DNA from 3 places in the Streptomyces sp. NPDC091280 genome. Region 2 is predicted to be linked to each of the others. Evidence: riboswitches for the same ligand, from Rfam matches in the RefSeq annotation. Region 2 holds a riboswitch; each other region holds the start of a gene.
The links. A riboswitch is a leader RNA that binds a small molecule or an ion and turns the genes downstream of it on or off. The one in region 2 is predicted to bind thiamine pyrophosphate.
Positions count from the first base shown of each region.

Region 1: it holds a riboswitch for thiamine pyrophosphate, as region 2 does, so the genes downstream of both, ACIQPR_RS36865 (thiamine ABC transporter substrate binding subunit) here and thiC (phosphomethylpyrimidine synthase ThiC) in region 2, are expected to answer to the same signal.
Region 3: it holds a riboswitch for thiamine pyrophosphate, as region 2 does, so the genes downstream of both, thiO (glycine oxidase ThiO) here and thiC (phosphomethylpyrimidine synthase ThiC) in region 2, are expected to answer to the same signal.

Region 1 is NZ_JBIVUZ010000014.1:122,170-129,633, reverse strand. It holds gene pyrH (UMP kinase) at 1-64, shown strand, start outside; gene frr (ribosome recycling factor) at 195-752, shown strand; gene ACIQPR_RS36875 (phosphatidate cytidylyltransferase) at 752-1,957, shown strand; gene rlmN (23S rRNA (adenine(2503)-C(2))-methyltransferase RlmN) at 2,058-3,164, shown strand; TPP riboswitch at 3,196-3,302, shown strand; gene ACIQPR_RS36865 (thiamine ABC transporter substrate binding subunit) at 3,299-4,375, shown strand; gene ACIQPR_RS36860 (ABC transporter permease) at 4,420-6,021, shown strand; gene ACIQPR_RS36855 (ABC transporter ATP-binding protein) at 6,022-7,056, shown strand; gene ACIQPR_RS36850 (LAETG motif-containing sortase-dependent surface protein) at 7,120-7,464, opposite strand, start outside.
Region 2 is NZ_JBIVUZ010000003.1:482,552-490,015, reverse strand. It holds gene ACIQPR_RS12275 (metallophosphoesterase) at 1-519, shown strand, start outside; gene ACIQPR_RS12270 (hypothetical protein) at 712-1,575, shown strand; gene ACIQPR_RS12265 (hypothetical protein) at 1,653-2,759, opposite strand; gene ACIQPR_RS12260 (serine hydrolase domain-containing protein) at 3,017-4,306, shown strand; gene thiC (phosphomethylpyrimidine synthase ThiC) at 4,317-6,155, opposite strand; TPP riboswitch at 6,148-6,337, opposite strand; gene ACIQPR_RS12250 (YibE/F family protein) at 6,409-7,464, shown strand, end outside.
Region 3 is NZ_JBIVUZ010000011.1:45,755-53,218, reverse strand. It holds gene metF (methylenetetrahydrofolate reductase [NAD(P)H]) at 1-480, opposite strand, end outside; gene thiE (thiamine phosphate synthase) at 591-1,247, opposite strand; gene ACIQPR_RS30900 (Rv2175c family DNA-binding protein) at 1,399-1,770, opposite strand; gene ACIQPR_RS30895 (NAD(P)/FAD-dependent oxidoreductase) at 1,834-3,066, opposite strand; TPP riboswitch at 3,214-3,325, shown strand; gene thiO (glycine oxidase ThiO) at 3,323-4,477, shown strand; gene thiS (sulfur carrier protein ThiS) at 4,474-4,674, shown strand; gene ACIQPR_RS30880 (thiazole synthase) at 4,678-5,472, shown strand; gene pknB (Stk1 family PASTA domain-containing Ser/Thr kinase) at 5,577-7,464, shown strand, end outside.

The DNA.
Region 1 (7,464 bases), on a different contig from region 2:
CGCCCGCGCCGTCAAGGGTGAGAAGATCGGCACGCTTGTGGGTGACCAAGGCAGCCAGGGCTGATGACCCTGACCGGGGGATGGACAATGTCCTGCCGGTCGGGAACCGTGCAGGAAGAAGACGCGACGCAGCCGGCCGCCGACGCCGACACAGCACAGCAGCCGGGCCTACTCAAGACACGCAGGAGCAAGTGGTGATCGAAGAGACCCTCCTCGAAGCCGAGGAGAAGATGGAGAAGGCCGTCGTGGTCGCCAAGGAGGACTTCGCCGCGATCCGCACCGGCCGTGCGCACCCGGCGATGTTCAACAAGATCGTGGCCGACTATTACGGCGCACTGACACCGATCAACCAGCTGGCTTCGTTCTCCGTGCCGGAGCCGCGCATGGCCGTGGTGACCCCGTTCGACAAGAGCGCGCTGCGCAACATCGAGCAGGCGATCCGTGACTCGGACCTCGGCGTCAACCCGAGCAACGACGGCAACATCATCCGTGTGACGTTCCCGGAGCTGACCGGGGAGCGCCGCAAGGAGTACATCAAGGTCGCCAAGACCAAGGCCGAGGACTCCAAGATCTCGATCCGCTCCATCCGCCGCAAGGCCAAGGAAGCGATCGACAAGGCGATCAAGGACGGCGACATCGGCGAGGACGAGGGCCGTCGCGCGGAGAAGGAGCTCGACGACACCACGGCGAAGTACGTCGCCCAGGTGGACGAACTCCTCAAGCACAAGGAAGCGGAGCTGCTAGAGGTCTGATGAACGACTCTTCCTGGGGGGCACCGCCACAAGCCGGGTACTGGGGGCCGTCCGACGAGGGGCCTGTCCAGGGGGCTGCCCCGGCGGGTCCCACGTACGATGCGCCCAAGGCGCAGCAGACTCGCCCCATGCCCATCGTGCCCGACGAGCCCGCATACGGCGGACACCAGGATGACGACCGGGGGGCCGCTCGGCTGAGCGGCCCCTTGTTCCGCGACGAGACGTTCCGCGACGAGACGCGGCAGCCGCCGTACGACGTACGGCAGTCGCCGTCGTACGACCCGCGGACACCGACCTCTGACATGCCGCAGGCGCTCCCCTACGGGGTGGGGCCGCAGAATCCGGAGCCCATGCCCGACGTCCCGCCATCGGCGCCCGCCCCGCAGAAGAAGAGCGCGGGCCGGGACCTGGGTGCGGCCATAGGGGTCGGGGTCGGACTCGGCGCGGTGATCGCCGCGTCCCTGTTCGTCGTCAAGGCCGTGTTCGTCGGCGTGATAGCGGTCGCCGTCGTGGTGGGTCTGTGGGAGCTGACCTCGCGGCTTCAGGAGCGCAAGGGCATCAAGGCGCCCCTCGTGCCCCTCGCGGTCGGCGGTGCGGCGATGGTCGTCGCCGGTTACGTCCGGGGCCCTGAGGGCGCCTGGGTCGCCATGGCGCTCACGGCGCTCGCCGTCCTGGTCTGGCGGATGACGGAACCGCCGGAGGGCTACCTCAAGGACGTCACGGCGGGCGTCTTCGCGGCGTTCTACGTGCCGTTCCTGGCCACGTTCGTCGCCCTGATGCTCACCGCCGACGACGGCGCCTGGCGGGTGCTGACGTTCCTGCTGCTGACCGTCGTCAGCGACACCGGGGCGTACGCCATCGGCTGGCGCTTCGGCAGGCACAAGCTCGCCCCGCGCATCAGCCCCGGCAAGACCCGCGAGGGCCTGTTCGGGGCGGTGTCCTTCGCGATGGTGGCGGGCGCGCTGTGCATGCAGTTCCTGATCGACGACGGCAGCTGGTGGCAGGGCCTCGTCCTGGGCCTCGCGGTCGCGGCCAGCGCCACGCTGGGCGACCTCGGCGAGTCCATGATCAAGCGGGACCTCGGCATCAAGGACATGGGCACGCTGCTGCCGGGTCACGGCGGCATCATGGACCGGCTGGACTCCCTGCTGCCCACGGCTCCCGTGGTGTGGTTGATGTTCGTGCTGTTCGTCGGCTCCGGCTGACCGGCGGGGATACCCGCTGACCTGCGGTTTCGCGGAGGAGGGGCTCGTTGTCCACAGGGCGGCGAGTCCCTCTTCGTATGTCTGCGACACTGGTAGGGCCATGCCTAAGCCCGGAGAACTCACATTCGTCGCCCCGCGCGGAGCCCAGAAGCCGCCGCGGCACCTCGCCGATCTCACGCCCGCCGAGCGCAAGGAAGCCGTCGCGGCGGTCGGCGAGAAGCCGTTTCGCGCCAAGCAGCTCTCGCAGCACTACTTCGCGCGTCTCGCGCACGACCCGGAGCAGTGGACCGACATCCCCGCCGGTTCGCGCGCCAAGCTCCAGGAGGCGCTGCTCCCTGAGCTGATGACGGTCGTACGGCATCTGTCGACCGACCAGGACACCACCCGCAAGACGCTGTGGCGGCTGTTCGACGGGACGCTCGTCGAGTCCGTGCTGATGCGGTACCCGGACCGGGTCACCATGTGCATCAGCTCGCAGGCCGGCTGCGGGATGAACTGCCCGTTCTGCGCGACGGGCCAGGCCGGCCTCGACCGGAACCTCTCCACCGGTGAGATCGTGCACCAGATCGTGGACGGCATGCGCGCGCTGCGCGACGGCGAGATCCCGGGGGGTCCCGCCCGGCTCTCCAACATCGTCTTCATGGGCATGGGCGAGCCCCTCGCCAACTACAAGCGGGTCGTCCAGTCCATCCGTGCCCTCACCGACCCCGAGCCGGACGGCCTCGGCCTCTCGCAGCGCGGGATCACCGTCTCGACGGTCGGACTCGTGCCGGCGATCCACCGTTTCGCGGACGAGGGCTTCAAGTGCCGGCTCGCGATCTCGCTGCACGCGCCGGACGACGACCTGCGCGACACCCTGGTCCCCGTGAACACCCGGTGGAAGGTCCGCGAGGTCCTCGACGCCGGCTGGGAGTACGCGGCGAAGTCCGGGCGCCGGCTGTCCATCGAGTACGCGCTGATCCGGGACATCAACGACCAGGCGTGGCGCGGCGACCGGCTCGGCCGGCTCCTCAAGGGCAAGCCCGTGCACGTCAACCTGATCCCGCTGAACCCGACGCCGGGCTCCAAGTGGACGGCCTCCCGCCCCGAGGACGAGAAGGCGTTCGTCGAGGCCATCGCGGCCCATGGGGTGCCGGTCACCGTCCGGGACACCCGTGGCCAGGAGATCGACGGAGCGTGCGGTCAGCTGGCGGCCACCGAGAGGTAACCTTCACCCGTACCACCTGTACGTACACCTTCATATCCGACAGGGGAGCGCGCAGCGCTGAGAGTGCGGCAATCGGGCCGCAGACCCTCTGAACCTCGCCCAGGTCATTCTGGGTAGGAAGTTCGGTCATCACCGTGAACACCAAGAAGTACTGTGCTGTCCTCGTGGGCCTCGGCCTGGTCACGCTCTCCGCGTGCGGGTCGGGCTCGGACGGCAGCGGCGGCTCCGGCTCCAAGACCGTCACGCTCGTCAGCCACGACTCGTGGGCCGTCTCCAAGAGCGTCCTCAAGGACTTCGAGAAGCAGTCCGGCTACACCGTCAAGGTCCTCAAGGACGGCGACGCCGGACAGGCCGTCAACAAGGCGATCCTGACCAAGGACAACCCCCAGGGAGACGTCTTCTTCGGCGTCGACAACACCCTGCTCTCCCGCGCGCTCGACAACGGCCTCTTCCAGTCCTACGACGCGAAGGGCTCCGCGACCGTCAAACCCGCCTACCGCGTCGACGAGTCCAAGCACCGGGTCACGCCCATCGACACCGGCGACATCTGCGTCAACTACGACAAGGCCTACTTCAGCAAGCACAAGCTGACCCCGCCCACCTCCTTCGCGGACCTGGTCAAGCCCGAGTACAAGAACCTCCTGGTCACCGAGAACGCGGCCACCTCCTCGCCCGGCCTCGGCTTCCTGCTCGGCAGCGCGGCCCAATTCGGGGACGACGGCTGGCAGGCGTACTGGAAGCAGCTCAAGGCCAACGGCGTGAAGGTCGTCGACGGCTGGGAGCAGGCCTACGACCAGGAGTTCTCCGGGTCGGCCGGTGGCAGGAAGGCGGGCGGCGACCGGCCCCTCGTCGTCTCGTACGCTTCCTCGCCGCCCGCCGAGGTCATCTACGGCGACCCGAAGCCGACCACCGCGCCCACCGGGGTGGCGTACGGCACCTGCTTCCGGCAGACCGAGTACGCGGGACTGCTCAGCAACGCGAGGAACACCAAGGGCGGCAAGGCCTTCATCGACTTCCTGCTCACCAAGGAGTTCCAGGAGGACATGCCGCTCAACATGTTCGTCTACCCGGTGATCGAGGGCGCGACCGTGCCGGCCGAGTTCACGAAGTACGGTCCGCAGGCCAAGGACCCCGAGACCATGGCCCCCGCGAAGATCGCCGCCGACCGGGACCAGTGGGTCAAGTCGTGGACCTCGCTCGTACTGAAGTAGCCCCCCGGCGGACCCACCGGGGCAGCGTGACGCGGCTCGGTCTCATGGCCGTGCCCGTCGCGTTCTTCGCGGTGTTCTTCGCCTATCCGGTCGCCGCGATCGTCGCGCGCGGCCTGAAGGTGGACGGCGCCTGGCAGTTGGGCCGCATCGCGGACGTGCTGGCCCAGTCGGACATCCGGCACGTCCTGTGGTTCACCACCTGGCAGGCGCTCGCCTCCACCGCGCTCACGCTGCTCATCGCGCTCCCCGGCGCGTATGTCTTCGCGCGCTTCGACTTCCCGGGCCGGCACGTGCTGCGGGCGGTCGTGACGGTCCCCTTCGTGCTGCCCACGGTCGTCGTCGGTACGGCCTTCCTCGCGCTCGTCGGCCGCGGCGGACTCCTGGACGACCTGTGGGGCGTACGGCTGGACACCACCGTGTGGGCCATCCTGCTCGCGCACGTCTTCTTCAACTACGCGGTCGTCGTCCGGACGGTGGGCGGCCTCTGGGCCCAGCTCGACCCGCGTCAGGAGGAGGCCGCGCGGATGCTCGGCGCCTCCCGGCTGCGGGCCTGGCGGCAGGTGACGCTGCCCGCGCTCGCGCCCGCCGTGGCCGCCGCCGCGCTGATGGTCTTCCTGTTCACCTTCACCTCGTTCGGTGTGGTGCAGATCCTCGGCGGCCCGACCTTCTCGACCCTCGAAGTGGAGATCTACCGCCAGACCTCCGAGATCTTCGACCTCTCCACGGCGGCCGTGCTGACGATCGTCCAGTTCGCCGCGGTGGGCACGATCCTCGCCGTCCACGCCTGGACGGTACGGCGACGGGAGACGGCCCTGCGGCTGGTGGACCCGGCGGTGACCGCACGCCGCCCGCGCGGGGCCGGCCAGTGGTCCCTGCTGGCCGGAGTCCTCGTCTCGATCCTCCTGCTGCTCGTACTGCCGCTCGCGGTGCTGGTCCAACGGTCGCTCGGCACAGCGCACTTCGGCTACTACCGGGCGCTGACCCACGACGACGGCGGCACCTTCCTGGTCCCGCCGATCGCCGCGATCGGCAACTCGCTGGAGTACGCCGTCGCCGCCACCGCCATCGCCGTGCTGATCGGCGGCCTCGCCGCCGCGGCCCTGACCCGGCGCGACGCGGGACGGCTGGTACGCGGCTTCGACGCGCTGCTGATGCTGCCGCTCGGGGTGTCGGCGGTGACGGTCGGCTTCGGCTTCCTGATCTCGCTCGACAAACCCCCGGTGGATCTGCGGAGTTCATGGATCCTGGTGCCGCTCGCGCAGGCGCTGGTCGGTGTCCCCTTCGTCGTACGGACCATGCTGCCCGTGCTGCGGGCGGTGGACGGGCGGCTGCGGGAGGCGGCGGCCGTGCTCGGGGCGTCGCCGTGGCGGGTGTGGCGCGAGGTCGATCTGCCGTTGGTGCGGCGGGCGTTGCTGATCGCCGCCGGGTTCGCGTTCGCGGTGTCGCTGGGGGAGTTCGGGGCGACCGTGTTCATCGCGCGGCCCGACAACCCGACGCTGCCGGTCGCGGTGGCCCGGCTGCTGTCCCGGCCCGGGGATCTCAACTACGGCCAGGCGATGGCCCTTTCGACGATTCTGATGGTGGTGTGCGCGGTGGCCCTGCTGGTCCTTGAGCGGCTGCGCACCGACCGGACGGGGGAGTTCTAGATGCCGTCGGACCTGCTGCTGGGCCTTGAGGACGCGACCGTACGGTTCGGCGGGCGCCCGGTGCTGGACGCCGTCGACCTGGGTGTCGCCGAGCACGAGATCGTGTGTGTGCTCGGGCCGAGCGGCAGCGGCAAGTCGACGCTGCTGCGGGCGGTGGCCGGGCTGCAAGCCCTGGACTCCGGGCGGGTGCTGCTCGACGGACACGACCAGGCCGGGGTGCCCGCGCACCGGCGCGGGGTGGGTCTGATGTTCCAGGACCATCAGCTGTTCCCGCAGCGGGACGTGGCCGGCAACGTGGCCTTCGGACTGCGGATGCGCGGCGCGTCGAAGGGACAACAGAAGGACCAGGTGGGGGAGTTGCTCGACCTGGTCGGACTGCCGGGTGCCGCCCGGCGGGCCGTCGCCGGGCTGTCCGGCGGTGAGCAGCAGCGGGTCGCGCTCGCCCGCGCTCTCGCGCCCCGCCCCCGGCTCCTCATGCTCGACGAACCGCTCGGCCAGCTCGACCGGTCGCTGCGGGAGCGGCTGGTCGTCGAACTCCGGGAGCTGTTCGGGGTGTTGGGCACGACCGTGCTGGCGGTCACGCACGACCAGGGCGAGGCGTTCGCGCTGGCCGACCGGGTCGTGGTGATGCGGGACGGGCGGATCGCCCAGTCCGGTACGCCACTTGAGGTCTGGCAGCGCCCCGCCGACGAGTTCGTGGCCCGTTTCCTCGGCTTCGACAACGTGGTCGCGGCGACCGTCACGGGCGAGGCCGCGGACACCCCCTGGGGCAAGGTGCCGGTCCCCGAGGCGGCCCCTCAGGGCTCCCGCACACTCCTCGTACGCCCGGCGGGCGTACGCCTGTTGCCCGCCGACGAGGGCCTGCGCTGCACGGTCGCCGCGCGCACCTTCCGGGGCACCCATGTCGCCGTGCGACTCCAGCCGGAGGGCGCGCCGCGCCTGGAGGCGGCGTGCGCGCTGCGGGCGGCGCCGGAGGTCGGGGACACGGTCGGGGTGGAGTTCGACGCGGCCGAGACCGTCGTACTCGACGGCTGAGGGCCGGGCGGACATGCGTGTGGCCCGCCCCCACGAACCGGGCGGGCCACAACAGTGGTTCGATCAGCGGCCGTTGGCCGCACCGCGGCGACGCATGCCGTAGTAGACGGCTCCGCCGCCCACGAGGACGAACGCGCCCGCGATACCGGCGATCATGCCGGTGTTGGAGTTGGCACCGGTCTCGGCGAGGTTCGAGGTACCGGCCGCCGGGGACGGCTCGTTGTCCGTCGTCGTCGCGGGAGCGGTGCTGCTGCTCTCCGAGGCGGACGGGGTCGGGGTGTCGGACTCGGCCGGGGTGGTGGCGGTCTCCGACGGGGTCGGGGAGGCCTCGGTCGGGGTCGGGGTGGGCGACTCCGACTGGCAGGCCTTGGACGGGGTGGTCAGGTTCGGGGAGATGTTCTTGTTGAG
Region 2 (7,464 bases):
GGCACCGCCACCTTCCAGGCGGCCTGGCTGCTCAACGGCGGCCAGAAGACCGACATGGACCGCCTCCAGGACGTCCACCTCCAGTGGATGGCCCGGCTGGACGCCATGGAGGAGGTCGACGGACACCTCCTCGTCCACTCCGACACCACCGCCTACCTCGACTACGGCGACTCGATCGAGGCGGTCAACGACAACGTCCGCGAGACCCTCACGCGCAACGACGCGGACGAGGTGTGGGACGTCTTCCGCAAGTTCACCAAGCGCTTCTCCTTCCGCGACGAGGGCGGCGCCGAACATGTCCGCTCTTTGCTCGACATGTACGGCGGCACCCGGATCGTGCACGGCCACAGCCCGATTCCGTACCTCCTGGGGGACGTCGGCTCCGAGGACGGCGAGGACAGCGCCCCGCCCGTGGTCGAGGGACCGCACGTCTATGCCGAGGGACTCGCCATCGCGATGGACGGCGGAGTGACCATGGCCGGAAAGCTGCTGGTCCAGCAACTGCCGTTGGATATCTGAGCGTCTGACGGGCAGTCGTCCTCTTCGGAGGACCGGCGGACGACAGCGCTGGCCAGGGGCCAATTTCTGGAAACCCCCTGTCACCGTGTGCCGTCCCCGCTCTACCATCGGCTTATCCGTAGCAGGCTCCCCTCCGTTTCTGCCCGACGGCTCGTTGGCATGCGAGCCCCAAGCCCTACGGAGCATCGGGGGATGCACATGAACAGCGTTCCGCAGCACCTGCACAGCGAGGACCGCCAGGAGTACGAGCGGATCCTCGACGAGGCGCTGCGCTCCGCCCCTACCCGCCCGGAACTGGCCGCTGTCGGTAAGCGGCTCAACCCCGAACAGCTGCGCACCATGGCGCTGAACGCCACCGCACTCATCACGGCGGCCGCGGCGACCGAGTACCAGCACTACGTGAAGGTCCGCGAGGAACTGCGCCAGCCGGCGTCGTCCACCCCGTCGTCCGTCCACGAACCCGGTTCCACGGAGCCGGGCGGCATGGGCGCGATGGGGCTCGCCACCACCCTGGGAGAGGCCGCCGAGGGTGCGGGCGCCGTCGCCGTCGCCGCCGTCCTCACCCCTGTCCTCGCCGGTACGGCCGCGGCGATATTCCTGCTCGTGGGATACATCCTCAAGATGCTCAGCCCCGAGCCCGCGTTCGCGCAGACCATGCTCACCGCCGGCTGGGTCTTCGGCGCGATGACCGCCGCGGCGATCCTCGTCGCCGCCGTCGGCCTGCTCCTCACGGCCCTGCGCAACCGGCCGACGTTCGACACCGACCCCTACGGCGAGTCGGGCGGTGAGGTGGCCCGGGCCAGGGAAGCCTGGCACGACGCCCTTCTGGAACGCGGCATCCTGCCGTTCCTCCAGGAGGCGCTCGCGGCCCCGGGCACGGCCGCACTGCGCCGTACGACACCCACGGCACCGACCAGTCGCATGCCGCACCTCGGCTACGGCCGCCCGGGCTTCTCCAGCCCCGACGACGGCCCGGAACCGGGCCACCGCCCGAGCTTCAGCAGCCCGGACTTCAGCAGCCCGGACTTCGGGGGGCCCGAGCACCAGCCCGAGTAGCCCCTCGGCTTGCGCCCCCGACCAGGGGAGCGCAAGCCGAACACCCGGATTCACCGCATCAACTGAATTCGCCGTATTCACCGCATCCGGCGAATCGTCTGTGCCGCGGCCCTTTCCACCGGAGTGCGGCTGTGGACGTGCACCAACGCGAGATGGAAGAGGGCCGGTGCAAGAGGGGCCCACCGGTGAACGCGATCGGCGCGCAGCATGTACTTGATGACCGCCGAAGGGCGGAAGGGAACGAAGTCGATGGTCTGGTGTTCCCATCTGTCCGCGACCCCTCTGCTCATCCGTTCCTGTAGACCGGCGCTTTTCACATCGGCGAGCCGGGCGTAGAAGTGAGCACTCCATTGACGCTTCTCGACGTCCAGTACGAACGCGAGCATGTCGAGTGCGTATTCGTGCGGTTCCAAGGACAGTTCTTCGCGCATACCGCGTCGCGCGACCGCGTAGAGATCGGGTGCGTTCCTGCCGGCCGAGTCGATGTAGCGTGACATGCCCTCGTTGACGGACGAGTTCCAGACGCCCGGGGCCATCCGGACCCGGTCACTGCGTTGGCTGACGATCAGCATGTCGTCGGCCGTCACGACGGCGACGTTCACGGCGAAACTGCATTGCAGAAAAGCGGGTGCCGACAGCGGTTTCTCAGGGTCGAGATAGCGCGAACGGGGAGTCGTACCGTCGGACAGCCGACGGTCCAATTGCTGGGCCGCGAGAAAAGTGTAGTAGTCCGTCGGACGCAGCCGCAGATGAATTTCCGGCTGTTCGTCGAGTGCGGTCCGGGAGATGTCGACCCTCTCGACGGCATATCGAGGTCCGTTCCACAACGGTGTTCGTCCCTCTGCCCTCAGGCGCGTGCTTTCCTCCTCTATCTCGCTCCGCCAGTCGACCATGTCCGGCGGCAGCTCGATCTCCTGGTCCAATACTTGGATGTAGACGGATTGCGTCGGTATGGAGGACTCCCCGTCGCCCTCGACGATCAGGGCCGAGGTGTGCAGCGGACCGAGCGAGAACGTCCGCCACGCCGGGCTGGACTCCTCCCGCCGGCGCAGCGCCCGCACCACGCTCTTCGAGCGGGCACGCAGCCTGTACCAGCTGTTCTGTATCGGATCCTGGAACAGCACCGCGACCAACATCCCCAACACGGCACCGACAAGCCCATTGCCCAGATCGATCCCACCCATGCCAGGCAGGGTAGAGACCTTGATCGCGACACGCGTGACCTTGTCTGTTCCGTTACGGCGTCCCCTTCCCTTTCGCTCACGACCTCCACTCCTGTCCCGTCACGACGTCCAGCGGGGCTTCGCCGGGTCCGCCCCGGCCTGGCCGGGGGGCTACCTCGACCCTTCATCCGGAGGCCAGCCCCATCCTCCTTCGTGCCCTGATCCGGTTGGCTGGTGATCGTCACCAATCAGGACCGAGAGCTACGGGGGACTCGAACATGCAGTTGCCGTCGTCGAGGAAGACCGGCGCCGCCGTACTGGCCGCGGCGTTGCTCGCACTGGCCTCACCCATGGCCGCGACCACCGCGACCGCCGCCACCACAACCACCGGACACCCCGCACCGAACCACCCCTCTCACGTGTACGACGAAGCCGTGCTCCAGCGCGACCTGGCGGCCGTACGGCAGGCCGGAGGCGGCGATGTGAACGTGCTGGCCAGGGTCGACCGGCCGAACGGCGCCCCGCTCATGGCCCGCATCGGCACCCGCACGGCCGGCTCCGCCGCGCCGATCCCCTGGAACGCGCACTTCCGTGTGGCGAGCACGACGAAGACGTTCGTGGCGACCGTCGTCCTCCAACTCGTGGCGGAGAAACGGCTGTCACTCGACGACACCGTCGAGCACTGGCTGCCGGGAGTCGTCACGGGCAACGGCAACGACGGCACCCGCATCACCGTCCGCGACCTGCTCCGCCAGACCAGCGGCCTCTACGACTACATCGACGACGCGGAGATCCAGGACCGCCTGTTCAACCACTTCGACGAGAACCGCTACGACACCACCCCGGCGGCCGACCTGGTCGCCGTCGCGATGAAGCACCGGCCGCTGTTCGTGCCGCAGCCGGGCGGGGCCACCCGGTGGGCGTACTCCAACACCAACTACCTGCTGGCCGGGATGATCGCCGAGAAAGCCGGCGGCGCGAGCTGGCAGGACCTGGTCGCCCACCGCGTCATCGCGAGACTCGGACTGCGCGACACCTCCATCCCCGGGCTCAACCCGTTCCTTCCCGATCCGCATGTGAACGCGTACCTCACGACCGCCGACGGCAAGCGTCTCGACGTCACCGACCACAGCCTCCAGCACACCGCCGACTCCGGTGTGGTGAGCACCACCGCCGACCTGAACGCCTTCTTCCGGGCCCTGGCCGACGGCCGGCTGCTGCCCGCCGTACAGTGGCGCGAGATGCGGCAGACCGTCCAGCGGACCGACGACCCGGAGGACGTGGCCGAGATGCCCGAGGGCACCTACGGCCTCGGCCTGCGCAAGATCCCGCTCTCCTGCGGCGGCTTCTACTACACCCACGAGGGCGACGGAGCGGGCGTCAACACCCGCCCCGCGGTGAGTGCCGACGGCAGCCGCGCGGTGACCGTCTCCATCACGACGACCACCGCACCGCCGGACCTCACCGCTCTCAACCGCGCCACGGGCACCCTGGTCGACCACGCCCTGTGCGCCGTCGGCGGCGCCAGCGACGGCAGCGGCCCGGCCAAGGCCTCGCCGAAGAGCTAGAGGGCGGCCCTCAGTCGGCGATCGGCAGATAGACCCGGTTGCCCGCTGCCGCGAACTCCTTCGACTTCCGCGCCATGCCCTCTTCGACCTCGGCCTTGGTACCGCCGTGTTCGCGGCGGATGTCCTGGGAGATCTTCATCGAGCAGAACTTCGGCCCGCACATCGAGCAGAAGTGGGCCGTCTTGGCCGGTTCGGCCGGGAGGGTCTCGTCGTGGAACTCCCGTGCCGTGACCGGGTCGAGGGCCAGGTTGAACTGGTCCTCCCAGCGGAACTCGAAGCGGGCGTCGGACAGCGCGTCGTCCCACTCCTGTGCACCTGGGTGCCCCTTGGCGAGGTCGGCTGCGTGGGCGGCGATCTTGTAGGTGATGACGCCGGTCTTGACGTCGTCACGATTGGGCAGGCCCAAGTGCTCCTTGGGCGTGACATAGCAGAGCATGGCCGTGCCCCACCAGGCGATCATCGCGGCACCGATGCCAGAAGTGATGTGGTCGTACGCAGGCGCGACGTCCGTCGTCAGCGGGCCGAGCGTATAGAACGGAGCTTCATCACAGATCTCCTGCTGAAGGTCGATGTTCTCCTTGATCTTGTGCATCGGGACATGTCCCGGGCCTTCGATCATGGTCTGTACGTTGAAACGCTTGGCGATCGTGTTGAGTTCCCCGAGCGTGCGCAACTCCGCGAACTGCGCTTCGTCGTTGGCGTCCGCGATCGACCCCGGCCGCAGACCGTCGCCCAGCGAGTACGTGACGTCGTAGGCGGCGAGGATCTCGCAGAGTTCCTCGAAGTTCTCGTAGAGGAACGATTCCTTGTGGTGGGCCAGGCACCAGGCCGCCATGATCGAGCCGCCGCGCGAGACGATGCCGGTCTTGCGGTTCGCCGTCAGCGGTACGAACGGCAGCCGCACGCCCGCGTGGACGGTCATGTAGTCCACGCCCTGTTCGGCCTGTTCGACGACCGTGTCCTTGTAGATCTCCCAGGTCAGCTCCTCGGCGCGGCCGTCGACCTTTTCGAGCGCCTGGTAGAGCGGCACCGTGCCGATGGGGACGGGGGAGTTGCGCAGCACCCACTCGCGGGTGGTGTGGATGTTGCGGCCGGTGGACAGGTCCATGACCGTGTCGGCGCCCCAGCGGGTCGCCCACGTCATCTTCTCGACCTCCTCCTCGATGGAGGAAGTGACCGCGGAATTGCCGATGTTGGCGTTGACCTTCACCAGGAACCGCTTGCCGATGATCATCGGCTCGATCTCGGGGTGGTTGACGTTGGCCGGCAGTACCGCCCGCCCGGCCGCGATCTCCTCGCGGACCACTTCGGGCGCCACCTTCTCCCGTACCGCCACGAACTCCATCTCGGGCGTGATCTCGCCCCGTCGCGCGTAGGCGAGTTGGGTCACCGCCGTACCCTCACGGCCTCGGCGCGGCTGGCGCGGGCGGCCCGGGAACACGGCGTCCAGGTTGCGGAGTCCACCGCGCGGTGACGTGTGCTTGATTCCGTCGTCCTCGGGACGGACGGGGCGGCCCGCGTACTCCTCGGTGTCACCCCGGGCGATGATCCAGTTCTCCCGCAGCGGCGCCAGCCCCCTGCGGACGTCGGTGTCGACGAGCGGATCGGTGTACGGGCCCGAGGTGTCGTACAGCGTCACCGACTGCCCATTGGTGAGGTGCACCTGACGGACCGGCACCCGCAGATCGGGGCGCGAGCCCTCGACATACCCCTTGTGCCAGCCGATGGACTCCCCGGCCGCGGGGGACTCCTCAACCCCCGTCGGCTGCTCGGCCCGCGCGAACTCCTCGCCCGGAATGGGCTGTTCGTCCTGGCTGGAGGCAGGCGTGCGTACGTCCTTGTTGGTCATGAGACCTACTCCCTACGCCGGCATTACCCGGTAACAGGTTCGGCGGTCGACGCAGCGGCTTCCGTCAGCCGATGTTTCATGTGAAACATCACTCGATTCAGGTGACGTTTCCCGTGAAACATCGCAGAGACGAAGGTCAGCGCCCTCTCAGCCCGGTGCTCCGAGCTCCCGCGTGTGCAAAGGTGACTCCACGCTAGCGCCATAAGTGGCGCGGTGAACAGTGGGCCCCCGGCGTTCTTGCGATGATCGGGCGGTGACCACGACACAGCAGCCCCCGTACCCGCCGACCGGGCCGCCGCATGGCCACGACCACGGCCATGGTTCGGGAGGCGACCACGGCTCCGGGTCGGGGTCCGGGGACGACCACGGCTCCCACGGGGACGGCGGGCACGGCTCCGGTGCGGGCGGCGGACACGGTCACTCACACAGTCACGGGCCGGCCGCGCCCGTCTCCCGTCACCTCCGGAAGGTCATCGCGGCGATCCTGATCCCGTTCACGGTGGCGGTCGTGGTCGGCATGGTGGTGCTGTGGCCCGGCGGCGCCCCGTCGCACAAGCGCACCGGGGTCGGCTTCGACCGGCAGACGCAGCAGGCGACGGTCACCAAGGTCGTGAGCGTGAGCTGCGCCTCGGTGAACGCCTCGGGCGGGGGCGCGACCGGCGACACCTCCACGGCCGAGGGCTCCTCGGCGCAGCAGGAGGCGGGCGGCACCTGCAAGAAGGCCACGGTCACGGTCAGCACGGGCAAGGACAAGGGCCGTACGTTCACGGAGATCGTGCAGCCCGACCAGTCTCGGCAGTTGCACCAGGGCGAGAAGGTCGTGGTCGCCTACGAGCCCTCCGCGCCCCGGGATCTGCAGTACTCGGTCACCGATGTGAACCGGAAGTTCCCGATGGCGCTGCTCGCCGCGATCTTCGCGCTGGCCGTCGTGGTGGTGGGCCGACTGCGCGGTGTCATGGCACTGATCGCGCTGGCCATCAGCTTCATGATCCTCAACTTCTTCATCCTGCCCGCGATCCTGCACGGCTCGAACCCGCTGATCGTGGCGGTGGTCGGGTCCAGCGCCATCATGCTGATCGCCCTCTACATGTGCCACGGGCTGTCGGCCCGTACATCCGTGGCGGTGCTCGGCACGCTGATGTCGCTGGTGCTGATCGGCGTCCTGGGCTCGGTGTTCATCGGCTGGGCCGCGCTGACCGGCAACACGGACGACAACACGGGCCTGATCCACGGGCTGTATCCGTCGATCGACATGAGCGGCCTGCTGCTCGCCGGAGTCATCATCGGTTCGCTCGGTGTGCTCGACGAT
Region 3 (7,464 bases), on a different contig from region 2:
GGCGGCGACGCCGACGCAGAAATCGCCCGACTCCTTGATGAGCCGGACCAGTTCGGCCGCGTACGTCAGACCGCGCGGGTGCGCCACCCAGTCGGCCATGGGGTCGCCGGGCGGGTCGCCGCGCACGGCGAGGATGTTGCGGATCCCGGCGTCGGCGTACTGGCCGATGATGTTGCGCAGTTCGGCGACGGAGTGGTCGACCGCGGTGAGGTGGGCGACCGGGGTGAGTGTGGTGTCGGCGACGATCTGCTCGGTCTCCCTGACGGTGCCCGCGCGGGTCGAACCACCGGCACCGTAGGTCACCGAGACGAAGTCCGGGGCGACCGCCTCGATCCGCCGCAGCGCGCTCCACAGGTTTCGCTCACCCTTGGGGGTCTTCGGCGCCGAGAACTCGAACGAGTACGTGTTCTTGCCGGTCGCGAGCATGTCGCGCACCGTCCGTGCGCGATCGGTCCTGGTGGATGCGATTCCGAAGGCCATACCCGCAGGTTAGTCAGGGGACGGCGGTCGCCCAACCGGAACCGGAAATTTGCCTGATTTGTCGCCCCGTTGTCCACCCACCGGACAACAGCGCGACACCCGGACGGCCCTCAGGCCTGCCGGAGCCGCTTGGCGAACTCGGCCGCCGCCGCGCCCGGGTCGTCGGCCTCCGTGATCGCCCGTACGACGACGACCCGGCGGGCGCCCGCTTCGAGCACCTCGTCGAGGTTGCCGAGGTCGATGCCGCCGATGGCGAACCAGGGCCGGTCGGTGCCCAGGCCGGCCGTGTACCGGACCAGGTCGAGGCCGGGGGCGTGGCGGCCGGGCTTGGTGGGGGTCGGCCAGCACGGGCCGGTGCAGAAGTAGTCCACGCCCTCCTGGACGGCGGCGGCTGCGGCCTCCGTCTCCGCGTGCGTGGAGCGGCCGATCAGGACGTCGTCGCCGAGGATCGCGCGGGCCGCGGGGACCGGGAGGTCCCCCTGTCCCAGGTGCAGGACGTCGGCGCCGGCGGCGTGGGCGACATCCGCGCGGTCGTTGACCGCGAGCAGTCTGCCGTGCCGGGCGCAGGCGTCGGCGAACACCTGGAGGTGCTCCAGCTCCTCGGCGGCCTCCATGCCCTTGTCGCGCAGCTGCACGATGTCGACCCCGCCGGCCAGCACCGCGTCCAGGAACTCCGGCAGGTCGCCCTGGCGGCTGCGGGCGTCCGTGCAGAGGTAGACCCGGGCGTCGGCGAGTTCCGCGCGTACGGCGGCTGCGGTGTCGGGCATGGGTGTGTCCCCCCGTTGTCGTTCGTCTTCGGTGCGCGGTGGTGCCGGGTACGGGCCGCGGGCGGGCGCGCCGCGGCCCGTGCACCGGTCGGTCGTCCGGTCTGCCGGTCGTCCGGGGCAGTCGGTCGTCCCGGTCAGCCGGTCGCCCGGGTCAGACGGCGAGCGCCTGGGCGCGGCGCTTCACCTCCGTGCCGCGATTCTCGCTCAGGGCCTGCGCGGGGGTGCCGGGCAGGCTGGGGTCGGGGGTGAAGAGCCATTCCAGCATCTCTTCGTCGGAGAAGCCGTCGTCCCGCAGGAGCGTCAGGGTCCCGGTGAGGCCCTTGACGACCTTCTGCTCGGCCCCGTCGATGAAGGCGGCGGGGACGTGCAGCGCGCGGTTCTCACCACGCCGTACGGCGATGACTTGGCCCTCCTTGACCAGCTGCCGCACGCGTGTCACCTCGACATCGAGCATCTCTGCGATGTCGGGCAGCGTGAGCCAGGCGGGGACGAGAGCATCGATCTTTGCGTCAATCTCGGTCACGTAAACAGCGTGCCATCCCGGACTGACAGTCGGAAGCCGGGCCGGTCCGACCCGGGGTACGAACTAGGCCACAGCGGCCTTCATCGGGAGGGAAGGGTCGGCCAGCGGGCCGGGATTCACCTGGGTGCCCGATTCGATCAGCCGGCGGCCCTGGGCCAGGTCGCGGGGGCGGCCGACCGCCAGGAGGGCCACCATGCGGTCGCCGCGCAGCCAGCAGGCGGTCCAGGCCGGGGTGGCCGGGTCGCCGCGCCACAGCAGCGTGTCGGCGGACGCGTGGTGGCCGACGTACTGGACGAAGCGGCCGAACTGCTCGGACCAGAAGTAGGGCACCGGGTCGTAGACCGCCGGGGTCGAGCCGACGATGTTCGCGGCGACCGTGCGCGGGCCCTGGAGGGCGTTGTCCCAGTGGTGGACGAGAAGGCGCTCGCCGTACCTTCCCGAAGGGAAGGAGGCGCAGTCGCCGACCGCGTACACGTCCGGCACCGAGGTGCGCAGCCGGTCGTCGGCCACGACCTCGCGGTGGGCGCCCAGTTCGATGCCGGAGTCCGCGAGCCAGCCGGTGGCGGGGCGGGCGCCGATGCCGACCACGACCGCTCCCGCGGGCAGCCGGGTGCCGTCGTCGAGGACCACGGCACCGGGTTCGACGCGCTCCACGCGCGTGTGCGTGCGCAGCACGGCTCCGGCGTCCGCGTACCAGGCGGCCATCGGCGCGGCCACCTCGGCGGGCAGCGCGCCCGCGAGCGGCCGGTCGGCGGCCTCCACGACGGTCACCGCGCAGCCCGCCTCACGCGCGGCCGTGGCGAACTCGGCGCCGATCCAGCCCGCGCCGACGACCACGATGTCGTGCTGCCGCGCGAGCACCGGTCGCAGCCGCTCGGCGTCGTCCAGGGTGCGCAGCAGATGCACTCCGGGGACGCCGTCGGCGCCCGGGAGCCGGATCGGCTCGGCACCGGTGGCGAGGACGAGGACGTCGTACGGCACCGGGCCCTCGGCGGTGTCGAGTTCGTGGTCGGCGGGGCGCAGGCCCAGGACCTCGCGGCCGAGCCGGAGTTCGATGCCGAGCGCCTCGAAGTCGACGTCGAAGGCGGAGCCCTCGGCCTTGCCGAGCAGCACGGCCTTGGACAGCGGCGGGCGGTCGTAGGGCTGATGGGGTTCGGCGCCGAGGAGGGTGACGGTGCCGGTGAAGCCCTGTTCGCGCAGGGCGACCGCGGTCTGCACCCCTGCCATGCCCGCGCCGACGACGACCACGCGCCGTCCCTCGCCGCCCGCGTCCCGTCCCGGTGTCTGCTCGCTCATCCGATCACCATAGACACCTGACAAATCGTCAGTCAGGGGGTGCGTCCAGTGACCTGTTCCACAACGCTCCTCCCGCGCGTCGCGCGGGCGGCCGTGGACGGAGGCTCCCTTACCGGGACATGGGGTACGGGCTAGGGTGGCCGACGTACAAGCACTCGCGGGAGTCCGGACGCACCGGGCTGAGAGGGAGGCTGGCGGCCTCCGACCGTACGAACCTGATCCGGGTCATGCCGGCGAAGGGAGGGGCTGGACGCCCATGCCTACACGTACGTCAGACGTCCTCGTCGTCGGGGGCGGGATCATCGGCCTGGTCACGGCCTGGCGGGCGGCCGGACGGGGGTTCGCGACCGCCGTGGTGGACCCTGAGCCGGGCGGCGGGGCCGCCCAGGTGGCCGCCGGGATGCTGGCCGCGGTCACGGAGCTGCACTACGGCGAGCAGACCCTGCTCGCCCTCAACCTGGCCTCGGCGCACCGCTACCCGGACTTCGCGGCCGAGCTGACCGACCTCACCGGGCTGGACCTCGGCTACCGGCGCTGCGGCACGCTCGCCGTCGCCCTGGACGCCGACGACCGCGCCCACCTCCGTGAACTGCACACCCTGCAACGGCAGTCGGGGCTGGACTCCGAGTGGCTGTCCGGGCGCGAGTGCCGGCGTCTGGAGCCGATGCTCGCGCCGGGCGTGCGCGGGGGGCTCCGCGTCGACGGGGACCACCAGGTCGACCCGAGGCGGCTGGCGCGGGCGCTGGTGGCCGCGTGCGAGCGCGCCGGGGTCGCTTTCCACCGGACGTGGGCCGAGCGGCTCACGGTCGGCCAGGACCGCGCCACGGGGGTCGTCACGCGCGAGGGGGAGGTGCTGGGCGCGGAGCAGGTGGTGCTCGCGGGCGGCAGCCTCAGCGGGCGGCTGGCGGGCGTCCCGGACGACGTCCTGCCGCCGGTGCGGCCCGTGAAGGGGCAGGTGCTGCGGCTGACCGTGCCCGAGCGGTACAAGCCGTTCCTGAGCCGGACCGTGCGGGCCGTGGTGCGCGGCAGTCAGGTCTACCTGGTGCCGCGCGAGAACGGCGAGCTGGTCGTCGGCGCGACCAGCGAGGAACTGGGCTGGGACACCACGGTGACCGCCGGCGGGGTCTACGAACTGCTGCGCGACGCGCACGAGCTGGTCCCCGGGATCACCGAACTGCCGCTCACCGAGACCCGGGCCGGACTGCGCCCCGGCTCCCCCGACAACGCGCCGCTGCTCGGCCCCACCGCCCTCCCCGGGCTGCTGCTGGCCACCGGGCACTACCGCAACGGCGTCCTGCTCACCCCGGTCACCGGCGACGCCCTCGCGCACGCGCTGGCCACCGGCGAACTCCCGGACGAGGCGCGCCCGTTCACCCCGAAGCGATTCGCTCTCACGGAGTTGCCCGCATGAACGTCTCCGTCAACGGGGAGCCCCGGGTGATCGCCCCCGGCACGGCTCTCGACGCCCTGGTGCGCACCCTGGCCGCGTCGCCCTCCGGAGTGGCCGCCGCCCTCAACGAAACCGTCGTCCCGCGCGCGGAATGGCCATCGACCTCCCTCTCCGAGGGGGACCGCGTCGAGGTCCTGACCGCCGTCCAAGGAGGCTGACCCATGGCCGACGACCCCTTCCTCCTCGGTGGTACGTCCTTCACGTCCCGGCTGATCATGGGCACCGGGGGCGCGCCCAGCCTCGACGTCCTGGAACGCGCGCTGGTCGCCTCCGGCACGGAACTCACGACGGTCGCGATGCGGCGCGTGGACGCCTCCGTGCACGGCTCCGTGCTGTCCGTCCTGGAGCGGCTCGGCATCCGGGTGCTGCCCAACACGGCGGGCTGCTTCACGGCCGGTGAGGCGGTGCTGACGGCCCGGCTGGCGCGCGAGGCGCTCGGGACGTCACTGGTCAAACTGGAGGTGATCGCGGACGAGCGCACCCTGCTGCCCGATCCCGTCGAACTGCTCGACGCGGCCGAGACCCTGGTCGACGACGGGTTCACGGTGCTGCCGTACACGAACGACGATCCCGTGCTGGCGCGGAAGCTGGAGGACGTCGGGTGTGCGGCGGTCATGCCGCTGGGGTCGCCGATCGGGTCCGGGCTCGGGATCCGCAATCCGCACAACTTCCAGCTGATCACCGAGCACGCGCGCGTGCCGGTGATTCTGGACGCGGGGGCCGGTACGGCGTCCGACGCGGCGTTCGCGATGGAGCTGGGGTGCGCGGGTGTGATGCTCGCCTCGGCGGTGACCCGGGCGCGGGAACCGGCGCTGATGGCGTCCGGCATGAGGAGTGCCGTGGAGGCGGGCCGGCTGGCGTTCCGGGCGGGGCGTATCCCCCGTAGGCACTTCGCCGAGGCCTCGTCTCCCGCAGCGGGCCTGGCACGGCTGGACCCGGAGCGCCCGGCCTTCTGAACACGCGCTCCACAGCGTGGGATCCGTCACAGGTCCGCTGCAGTAAGGCTCCGATCCTGGCCGAAAACCCGGTGCTGTCAGCCTCGGCTCGTACACTCACCTGCGTGGATACGACCCTCTCCGACCCTCTCGTCGGGCAGCTGCTCGACGGCCGGTATCGCGTCGACGCGCGGATCGCCGTCGGCGGGATGGCCACGGTCTACCGGGCCGTGGACACCCGCCTCGACCGGGTTCTCGCGCTCAAGGTGATGCACCCGACGCTGGCGGCCGACGCCTCCTTCGTCGACCGGTTCATCCGCGAGGCCAAGTCGGTGGCGCGGCTGGCGCACCCGAACGTGGTGCAGGTCTTCGACCAGGGCGCCCAGGGCGCGTACGTCTATCTGGCGATGGAGTACGTCGCCGGCTGCACCCTGCGGGACGTGCTGCGCGAGCGCGGGGCGCTCCAGCCGCGGGCCGCGCTGGACATCCTGGAGCCCGTGCTGGCGGCGCTCGGTGCCGCGCACCGGGCCGGGTTCGTGCACCGGGACATGAAGCCGGAGAACGTGCTCATAGGGGACGACGGCCGGGTCAAGGTGGCCGACTTCGGGCTGGTCCGGTCCGTGGACACGGTCACCAGCACCACGGAGAACGTGCTCGGCACGGTCTCGTATCTCGCGCCGGAGCAGATCGAGGGCGGCACCGCGTCGCCCCGGGTCGACGTGTACGCGTGCGGTGTCGTCCTGTACGAGATGCTGACCGGCGAGAAGCCGCACGACGGGGACTCCCCCGCGATCGTGCTCTACAAGCACCTGCACGAGGACGTCCCGCCGCCCTCGGCCGTCGTGCCCGGCCTGGCGTACGAGCTGGACGAGCTGGTCGCCACGGCCACCGCGCGGACCCCGGACATCCGGCCCTACGACGCGGTCGCGCTGTTCGGCCTGGTCCGCGAGGCGCGGGCCGGGCTGAGCGACGGGCAGCTGGACGCGGTGCCGCCGCAGGCGCTGACCTCGGAGCATCCCAACGCGGAGAACCGTACGAGCGTGATCCCGCGCTCGCTGACCGTGCCGCGTCCGCTGCCGGTCAACGAGGAGGACGAGGGCGGCGACCCGTTCAACCGGACCAGCCGGTTCGAGAGCGGGCCGCCGCTGCCGCCCCGGCGGCGCGAGGACCGGCGGCCCCGGCGCGGGCTGCTGGCGATCGTCGCCGCCGTGCTGTTGGTCCTCGGGGTCGGCGCGGGGGTCTGGTACATCAACTCCGGCCAGTTCACCAAGGTCCCGCCGCTGCTGGCGAAGACCGAGGCGCAGGCGACGGCGCGGCTGAAGGAGGCCGGTCTCGACGTCAAGTCGGTCAAGCACGCCTACAGCGACACCGTGCGGCGCGGCACCGTCATCAGCACCGACCCGGCGCCCGGCGCCCGCATCCGGGACAACGACTCGGTGGCCCTGACCGTCTCGGACGGGCCGGAGACCGTGAAGGTGCCCGATCTGACGGGCTACGCCCTGGGCAGGGCGCAGGCCCTGCTCAAGACGGACGGGCTGGCGGCCGGCATGGTCACCAGGGAGTTCAGCGACGACGTCCCCAAGGGCTTCGTGATCAGCACGGCCCCCGGTGCAGGCACCGAGCGCCGCGCCGGCTCCGCGATAGCCCTGACCGTCAGCAAGGGCAGCGCGGTGGACGTGCCCGACGTCACCGGTGAGAGCCTGGACGACGCGAAGTCGGACCTCCAGGAGGCCGGTCTGACCGTGAAGGTGTCCGACACCGAGGTCACCTCGGAGTACGACGCGGGCCAGGTCGCCCAGCAGACCCCGGCCGGCGACAGCCAGGCCGCCTCGGGCGACACGGTGACGCTGACCCTGTCCAAGGGCCCGGAGATGGTCGAGGTGCCGAGCGTGGTCGGCGCGAGCGTCGACGCGGCGACGAAGCTCCTTGAGGAGTCCGGTTTCAAGGTCAAGGAGGACCGCGGACTGCTCGGTCTGTTCGGCGACACAGTGAAGAGCCAGTCCGTGGACGCGG